Regions from separate parts of the Fodinicola acaciae genome, predicted to be linked through region 2. Evidence: riboswitches for the same ligand, from Rfam matches in the RefSeq annotation. Region 2 holds a riboswitch; the other holds the start of a gene.

Region 1 (4,602 bases), on a different contig from region 2:
TTGGCGGTGCCGCGGCCGGTCAGGTCGATGCTGGTCAGCCGCCACACCGAGATCGGGGTGACCAGCAGCAGGGTGAGTACGACGAGCGCGATCTCCAGCACCAGGATCTGCTGCCAGGTGCGCTTGGCCAGTTCCAGGCCGCGGCTCCACCAACCGCTGTAGTCACCGGCCACCAGCGGGTCGTTGGGATCGGACAGGCCGGGGCCTGGATAGTGCGCGTACGGATCGCCACTCGGCGGTTCCTCTGGCGGACGCTGGTCGGACATCGCCATCTCCCCGTTCGGGTCGTCGACAGGTGTGGACGCACAACCTATCGGCCGGCACCGACAGCCGCCGCCGGTTGGAAAGAAGTGGCCAGCTGATGCAACAGGACCCGTCCCGCCGGAGCGGAGAACGGGTCCTGGTCATGCAGGGTCTTTGTCGTCGGGCTAGGCAGCCAGCTGGCTAGCCGACGACATGGACCGCCTCGGCCTGCGGGCCCTTCTGGCCCTGGGTCACCTCGAACTCGACGCGCTGGCCGTCCTCGAGCGACTTGTAGCCGTCCATCTGGATGGCGGAGAAGTGGACGAACACGTCCTGGCCGCCATCGACGGCAATGAAGCCGTAGCCCTTTTCAGCGTTGAACCACTTGACGGTTCCCTGTGCCACTGGAGCCTTCCTCACTGCTGGTGCGACAGGTCACGCCCTACTGCGAGACCCGGGTCTTCGTCCGTATAGCCGTGGGAGACCCGCCCGGCAGGTTGAGCACGATCTGGCTAGAACTACGACCGATCGGAACGCTACACGACATCCGGCCCGCTGGGGATGCCCTCTGCGCCGGAAATATTCTTCGACAGCCACCACCGGCCGCGACCGACAAACCGGCGATTACCGCAGGTGATCGCCGTTGTGATTACGTTGCGTGAAATCCGTGGCGATGCCTCGGTCACCGCGACTTCGGCGGAGGTTTTCCTTTGTGCTAACGACAGGTTGCCGGCCAGCGTACGGTCCGACCGGAATCCCACCACCCAACGACCACCGGACGCGACCGGCGTTCGCACCTGAATACCGCTCCAGATCAGCCAAAATGCAAGTGCGCGCCAGTCGCAGGCCGGCACCGCGGAGCGGTTGCGACAAAACCCACTCAAGCGGGCTTTCCCGACTCCGCACCACAAAGACCAAGTTTTCTTGACCATCGACCGAGATTACGCGGAGCGACCGCCGCGGCCTGTCCGACTGGTCAGGATCGGCCCGGTTCCGATGCCGAAACTACGTGCAGCGAATCTGAGTTCACCGGCAAAATTTGGTCCCTGGCAACAACAAAGCGACCGCCCCGGACCAGACCTGTGCGGTTTTTGCACCTTTTGCACACATCTTTGGATCCGCAGCGGCCGCTCGGCGTTGAATCCGTTCAGTCGATCAGGCCGGCCTCGGCCGCCGATTTCAGCGACGGCTTGATCCGGTGGGTGGGGCTCACGTCGAGCACCTCGGCGGTCTTCAGGCCCTCGCCGGTGTTGTAGACCACCGTCTCCTGCGAGGTGTCGATCAGGCCGTCCTTGACCAGCTTCGCCAGGCACGAGACGGTCACTCCGCCGGCCGTCTCGGCGAAGACGCCGGTCGTACGCGCCAGCAGTGAAATGCCTTCGCGGATGTCGTCGTCATCGGCCACCGCGATCGAGCCACCGGTCCGCCGCACCGCGTCCAGCACGTACGGCCCGTCGGCCGGGTTGCCGATGTTGAGGCTCTTGGCGATGCCGGTCGGCCGCACCGGCCGTACGACGTCGTGACCGGCCTGGAAGGCCTCGTAGACCGGCGAGCAGCCCAGCGACTGCGCGCCGAAGACCTTCCACGGGGTGTCCTCGACCAGGCCGATCCTGACCAGCTCACCGAAAGCCTTGTCGATCTTGGTGAGCAGCGAGCCGGAGGCGATCGGGATGACCACCTGCGCCGGCAGCTTCCAGCCGAGCTGCTCGGCGACCTCGTAGCCGAGCGTCTTGGAACCCTCGGCGTAGTAGGGCCGCACGTTCTGGTTGACGAACGCGGTCTTCTCGAACTCGTCGGTCTCGCCGAGCTCGCTGGTCAGCCGGTTGACGTCGTCGTACGACCCGTCGACGGCGACCAGCCGCGGCGCGTACACCGAGCTGGCGACGACCTTCATGGCCTCCAGGTCGGACGGGATGAACACGGTCGCCTGCCAGCCGACCCTGGCCGCGTGCGCGGCCACCGAGTTGGCCAGGTTGCCGGTGGACGCGCAGGCCACCGAGGTGTAGCCGAGGCCCTTGGCGGCGGTCATCGCCATCGACACCACGCGGTCCTTGAAGGCGTGCGTGGGGTTGCCGCTGTCGTCCTTGACCCACAGCGGCGCGGTGAAGCCGAGCTCGGCTCCGAGCCGGTCGGCCCGCACCAGCTTGGTCATGCCGGGGTTGAGGCTGGCCCGGCTGTCCGGGTCCTGGCCGACCGGCAGCAGCGGCGCGTACCGCCAGATGTTCTGCGGACCGGCCTCGATCTGCTCGCGGGTGACCGCGGACAACGTCGCCTGGTCGTAGCCGACCTCCAGTGGGCCGAAACACTCGGCACAGGCATGGATGGCGATCAGGGGATATTCGGCGCCACAGTTGCGACAACGCAGACAGCTGGCCGGGGACGGCGCGACGGTCAAAGCAGAGCCTCCTCGCTCATCTTTCCCGCTCTCGCGGGCCGGAGTTGGCACCTGTCCCGCGGTCGACGACGACACGCGCGCGATGGTTGCCGGGGCTTCACCGGGCCGGATCCCTCTGCCCCTCTGGATGAGTGCATGTTCAGTTATGGCTGTGAGCATACGTGGTGGGAGCGGGATCGCGACAACCCCGCGTCCCGCTCTGTGAGCATGCGAACACCACGGCTGACGCGCGAACGCCGTTCGCGTGTCAGGAGGCGGACGGCGACGGCGACGGGTTGTCGAGCTTGTCGATCACCTTCTGCGCGATGCTTTTCTGTACGGCGATGCTGTCGTCGCCACCGCCGCCGAAAATGACGGTGATCTCGGTGGTGCCGTGCAGCACGGTGAGGATGCCGTGGTTCTCGTACGCGCCGTCGCCGATGCCGGTCACCGCCTGATAGCCGCCGGACTCGTCGTCGAACTTGGCTTTGGTCTTGTTGGCAAGATAAATCGTGGTGACGGCGCCGCCGTCCGCGCTCGACCACGCGCAATCGGGCTGGTCCTTGGTGGACTTGTCGTCGGGCTTGGCGTCGGTGATCGTCGCCTTGGTCAGCGCGCCGATCTCGTCGTTGGTGAACAGCTTGCAGACGTCAGGAAAACCCGGGCCGGCCGACGGGCTCGGCGACTCGGCGGCCTGTGGCAGGCCGGTGGCCGACGGCGACGGCGCCGCCTTGGGGATCAGGCCGCAGCCGGTGAGCGCGGCGCCACCGGCGCCGAGCGCGACGGCGGCGATGCCGGCGACGACAGCCCGGCGGATCGCCGGGGGACCGAAGAACGTGGACACGGGTGCTCCCTCGCGGTTAGCGGAATTGGTTGGCGGACGGCCGCTGGCCATGCTGGCACGGAACGACCACGAATCCGCCGGGAACATAGCAGTGGATTAGCGTACGAGTCAGCAGAAACCCGGCGCCGCGAACGGCACTATTCCCTCATTGCTGCCTTCTCGGGCAGCCAACGGGGTAAACAGCCGAAACCGACGAGGTCACCAACCACCGCACGTCGTGGGGCCCGGGTCCGCGCGCAGTGCGGTGGCGTGACGAGTGCAGACTATGCGCATGCATCCCCGCGCTCGTCGCTGGTTCGCGCAGCACACCACCGCGGCCGGCGACTGGCCGGTGCAGCGGCTGCGGGCCGCGAAGGGGCTGACGGTGGTCAGCGTCGTGCTGCCGGCGCTCAACGAGGAACACACCATCGGCACCATCGTCGAAGGCCTGGTGAAGCTGGCCGAGCGGACCAGCCTGGTCGACGAGATCGTGGTGATGGACTCCGGTTCCACCGACCGCACGGCCGAGGTCGCCCGGCAGGCCGGCGCGAGCGTCTTCCACCGCGACGACGTGCTGGCCGACTACGGATCGCGGCCCGGCAAAGGCGAAGTGCTGTGGAAGTCGCTGTACGTGACCCACGGCGACGTGCTGGTGTTCGTCGACGCGGATCTGTTGGACTTCGGTGAACATTACGTCACCGGCCTGCTCGGCCCGCTGCTCACCGACCCGGAAACGTTGCTGGTCAAGGCTTTCTACGACCGGCCGCTGCTGGACGTCTCGGTCACCGGCGGCGGCCGCGTCACCGAGCTGATGGCGCGGCCGCTGCTGTGCACGTTCTTCCCGGAGCTGGCCGGCGTGGCACAGCCGCTGGCCGGCGAATACGCGGCACGCCGGGATCTGTTGGAAAAACTTCCGTTCGCGCCGGGTTACGGCGTGGAGACCGGGCTGTTGGTGGACACCCTGCGCACGCACGGGCTCGACGCGATCGCGCAGGTCGACCTCGGTGAGCGTACGCACGGCCACCAGGACACCGCGGCACTCGGCCGGATGGCCGCGAGCATCCTGGCGACGGTCGCCACGCGCGTCGTACCAGAGCATCCGCTGTGGCCGGCGCTCACCCAGTTTCAACGCGAGGACGGCGAACTGCGTGCCGTCGACTCG
Region 2 (4,602 bases):
GGCGATGGCAGCCCAATAATCGACCGACGCGCCACCGAGCGGGTCCGCGCCGATGCGTACGCCGGCGCGGCGGATCGCGTCGATGTCGACGACCGACGGCAGATCGTCCACATAGGACGACAGGAAGTCGTATTTCTGGGTCGTACGTGCGGACCGCGCCGAGGCGGCGGTGACGCGGCGTACGCCGTCCAACCCCCTGGCCAGATAGTCGTTGGCGCGCTTGCCAATCCAGCCGGTGATCGCGCTGCCGGCCGGGCCGCCGTCCGGCGGGTTGTATTTGAACCCGCCATCGGCCGGCGGGTTGTGTGACGGCGTCACGACAACACCGTCGGCCTGCGCGCCGCCGCTTTGGTTGTGCCGCAGAATCGCGTGCGAGACGGCCGGTGTCGGCGTGTAGCGGCCGGCGGCATCGATCGCGACCGTCACGTCGTTGGCGGCGAAAACCTCAAGCGCCGTCCAGAAAGCCGGCTCGGACAGCGCGTGCGTGTCACGGCCGAGAAACAGCGGACCGGTGATGCCCTGACCATCGCGATAGTCGACGATCGCCTGGCTGGTCGCCGCGATGTGGTCCTCGTTGAACGCCACATTCAGCGAGGAGCCGCGATGTCCGGACGTACCAAAGGAAACCCGCTGCGCCGGCACGGACGGATCGGGATGCTCGGTGTAGTACGCGGTGACGACGGCGGCGACGTCGATCAGGTCCCGGGCCTGCGCCGGCTGACCGGCACGCGCGTCTGTCGACATGTTTTCTCCTTTGAAAACAACGAAAACGTCAGGACTGGGACGGCCTGTTCGAGTTTTTCGCCTGCATGCTGTGCGGATAGCCGAGCGATGGCCCCTTCGCCAGCGTGCTGCCGGTCGGCTCGGCGTCCCTGGTGGCCTCGGACAGCTGCCGGTCGGCGACCACGAACGCGACCGAGCAGCGGCTCACCATCGGTCCGGCGGTGGTCATGACGACGTGCATCTCCGGATCGGCGCCATATTCCTGCGTCAGCGTCGGCACGACGGCGTCCGGCGGCACGTGCATCCGCGCAGCGGCCTCCTCCGTGCTGAGCCAGTCCGATCCCTGCGGCATGTGCTCATCGTACGCGTTTGCCATCAGCGCCAGTGATCAGTTAACGTCTTCGACAGGTCATGAGTGCCAGCGTCAAGCCCCGGCTTGCTGGCCGGCAACCCTCCAACCGCGGTGGGGTGCTCCGGGTGACGACCAGGCCACCGGCCAGCAGGCCGGCGGCAAGCGCGGGCCTCCCAAGCAGGTCCGACGACCTGAGGAGGCTTGATGACCGCCGTGCTGACCAACCGCATCGCCGCTCTGTTGCCAGTGGTCGGTGGTGACCTGCCGGCGCCGCTGGTGACGGGGGAGTGTCGCACGTACGCCAACCTCGACTACGCCGCGAGCGCACCGGCGCTGGACGGCGTGGCGAGCCACGTCGCCGAGCTGCTGCCGTTCTACGCGAGCGTGCACCGCGGCGCCGGTTACGCGTCGCAGGTCAGCACTGGCGTGTATGAATCGGCGCGTGCGATCGTCGCCAACGCCTGCGGCGCGCGCGACGACGACGTCGTGGTGTTCACGCGCAACACCACCGACGCCTTCAACCTGCTGGCGGGCTGCGTGCCAGCCGGGGCCGGCGACGTGCTCGTACTCGACCTCGAACACCACGCCAACCTGCTGCCGTGGCGCGACCAGCGTTATCGCTGCCTGCCGGTTGCCTCGACGCTCGAGCAGACCCTGAAAGACCTCGAAGCAGCGTTGCGGGCGGCACCGGCCGCGTTGGTCACGGTCACGGGCGCCTCCAACGTCACTGGTGAGCTCCTGCCGCTCGGGACGATCGCCGCGATCGTCCATCGGTACGGCGCGCGGCTGGCCGTCGATGGTGCGCAGCTGGTGCCGCACCGCCAGGTCGACCTGGCCGCCACCGGCATCGACTACCTGGCGTTTTCCGGCCACAAGCTGTACGCGCCGTACGGTGCCGGCGCGCTGGTCGGCCGCCGCGACTGGCTGGACACCGGCCGCCCCTACCTGGCCGGTGGCGGCGCGGTGCGCAACGTCACGCTGACCGACACCGCGTGGGCCGCCGCCCCGGCGCGGCACGAGGGTGGCACGCCAAACGTGCTGGGGGCCGCCGCGCTGGCGCGAGCCTGCCAGCTGCTCGCCAACCTGCCAGAGGGCGCGCAGGAGACACACGAGGCAGAGCTGCGGTCGCGGCTGCTCGACGGCCTTCGGCGGCTCCACGGCGTACGTGTCCACCGAATCTTTCCGGACAGTCCCGGCGCGATCGGCGTGGTGACCTTCAGCCTGCCGGGTCACGATCCCGGCCTGGTCGCCGCGTATCTGTCCGCCGAGCACGGCATCGGCGTACGCGACGGCAAGTTCTGCGCGCATCCTCTGCTGGCGCGGCTCGGCCTGGCCGATGGTGCCATCCGCGCGAGCGTCGGCGTCGGCTCGTCGTCGGACGATGTCGACCGGCTGGTCGAGGCACTGGATGCCTTCCTGCGCGACGGTCCACAGTGGACGTACGCGCAGGTCGACGGCCGCTGGTCGCCGACTCCGGACCCGCGGCCGCGGCCGGACTGGTCGCTCGGCTCGACCGCCGGCGCCTCGCCGTGCGCGAACGCCTGAAAGTTCGTCCTTTTGGTCCCTTGTGGTCGCTGGGGCACGCGGTGAAGATGGGGCTTTCGCGGCAGTGAGGCGACATGGCGCAGGCGGGGCTCAAGGCCGGCGCGTCCGAGGTGGAGCAGGACGCGGCCGCTGGCGTGGTGTCCGAGTTGGTGTCGTATTCGCTGCTCAACCATGCCGCCGGCCAGATCGCCGAAGGGGTCGCGACGGTGCCGCCGTGGCGTGTCCTGGTCGTCGAGGACCGCGCGCTGGCCGCGACCGACTGGTCATATCACGCGGTCACCGAGCAGCTGAGCCGGTTGTCCGCCGAGCTCAAGGCGGCCAGCGAGAAGGTCGCCGAGGCGTCGGCGCCGGCGAAGGAAGCGGCTCCGGGCCAGGAGGGCCTGATCGCCGAGGCGACCGCCGCCGTCACCGCGGTCGTCGGCGCGGCGCAGGCGGTGCCGGCGGTCGTCGGCGCGATCGCCGACGCGGTCGGCTATTTGCGCAGCGACTACACGATCACCGGCCGAGCCGTGACGATGAAGTCGACGGCTTTGGTGAGTGCGGTCGCCCGTGCGTTACGTGCCCAAGGCGTACGGTCCGAAGTGGACGGTTTCCACACCTTCCCGGCCGAGACCGCGGCGTTGACCGCGTTTTCGGAATTCCAGCACCTGCAACGCGATCTGACCGCCTCGCGGCTGACGTTCGTGCAACAGAAACTGGTGCCGGCCACCGCCGAGGTGACCAGGCAGACCGCCGAGCTGACCCAGGCGCAGGCTGACCTGGCCGCCGCGCGCGCAGCGCAACCTCCCGACCAGATAAGGGAAAAACAGGCACAGGACGCGGCCGACGAGGCGACCGAACAGCTCGCGCGGGCACGGCAGGCGCAGACATTGGCGCAGCAGGTCGCCGATCTGGCCGAAGCCGCGCTGACGCGCGCCACGACATTCGCCACTGCCGTCACGACCGCTCCGGCGACCGGCGGCCTGCCGCCGCTGGCGCTGGCCGCGACCTTGGAGCGGCTGCATGCCGGCGGAGAAAACGCCATCACGCACGTGCTCTATGTCGGTGTGGACGTGGCCGGCGGCGAAACCGTGATCCGGAAACGGTTTTTCGGTGCTCCGACCCTGCGCTACATCGGCTCGTGCCAGGTGTCGGCGATGCTGGTCGGCAACGACGGCGACGTCGCCTGGGCTCGTACGATGACGCTGGTCGGCCAGCTGAAGTTCGCGCCTGGCAAGGGAAAGTTCGGCACGCCGGAGATGGTCGAGGTCAGGATGCGCTAGCGCGCAGCCGTTTGCGCGTACGTGTGAAGATTTTCGGACTGTTGATGGCGACCGCGCCGGTCATCGCGCCGTCTCGGTGGTATGTCGCGACAAACCTGCGTTCGTCGAGCGATCCGTCGATCACCCGCAGCTCGTCGCCGGCGGCCGGATGTCCCGCGTACTGGATCCACGCGTCATACTGCTTCGACCAGAAATAGCCGCTCGGCTGGTATTCCTCGACGGTGTGCCCGGCGAGCAGGTTGCGCGCCGCCACCGCCGGCTGGTCGTTGGCGTTTGTCCAGTGCTCGTGCCGCACGTACGCGCCGTGTGCCGGCGACCAGGCTCGCGCGACGTCGCCGGCGGCCACCACGGTTGGCAGGCTGGTGACGCCGCCTGCGTCCGTACGCACACCGTTTTCGGTGTCCAGAGCCGAATCGCTCAGCCACTCGACCGCCGGCCGTACGCCGATGCCGACAACGACGACGTCGGCCGGCAGCTCGCGGCCGTCGGCCAGGATGACCGCGGCGACCCGGTCGTCCACAGTGGACACTCCGGTCACGCCGATGCCGTAATGCACGTCCACGCCGTTGTCACTGTGCAGAGACGCGCAAAGTCGGGCCACTTCCGCGCCAAGCAGCGGAGCCAACGGATCCGCCAGCGACTCCACGACGGTGACCTTCAGGCCGAGCGAGCGGCTGCTGGCCGCGACCTCCGAGCCGATGAAGCCGGCGCCGACGACGA

Evidence for each region. Region 2 has a riboswitch for S-adenosylmethionine ahead of GNX95_RS24945 (aminotransferase class V-fold PLP-dependent enzyme). Riboswitches for the same ligand answer to the same signal wherever they lie in the genome.
Region 1: it holds a riboswitch for S-adenosylmethionine, as region 2 does, so the genes downstream of both, thrC (threonine synthase) here and GNX95_RS24945 (aminotransferase class V-fold PLP-dependent enzyme) in region 2, are expected to answer to the same signal.

What each region holds. Positions count from the first base shown of each region.
Region 1 covers NZ_WOTN01000003.1:1,748,920-1,753,521, forward strand. Annotated here, with positions in the region: gene GNX95_RS34500 (hypothetical protein) at 1-266, opposite strand, end outside; gene GNX95_RS34505 (cold-shock protein) at 445-648, opposite strand; gene GNX95_RS34510 (hypothetical protein) at 780-1,175, opposite strand; gene thrC (threonine synthase) at 1,391-2,638, opposite strand; SAM riboswitch class I at 2,652-2,772, opposite strand; gene GNX95_RS34520 (DUF3558 family protein) at 2,886-3,461, opposite strand; gene GNX95_RS34525 (glucosyl-3-phosphoglycerate synthase) at 3,733-4,602, shown strand, end outside.
Region 2 covers NZ_WOTN01000002.1:2,047,215-2,051,816, forward strand. Annotated here, with positions in the region: gene pgm (phosphoglucomutase (alpha-D-glucose-1,6-bisphosphate-dependent)) at 1-744, opposite strand, end outside; gene GNX95_RS24940 (hypothetical protein) at 773-1,075, opposite strand; SAM riboswitch class IV at 1,131-1,246, shown strand; gene GNX95_RS24945 (aminotransferase class V-fold PLP-dependent enzyme) at 1,280-2,620, shown strand; gene GNX95_RS24950 (hypothetical protein) at 2,695-3,882, shown strand; gene GNX95_RS24955 (NAD(P)/FAD-dependent oxidoreductase) at 3,869-4,602, opposite strand, start outside.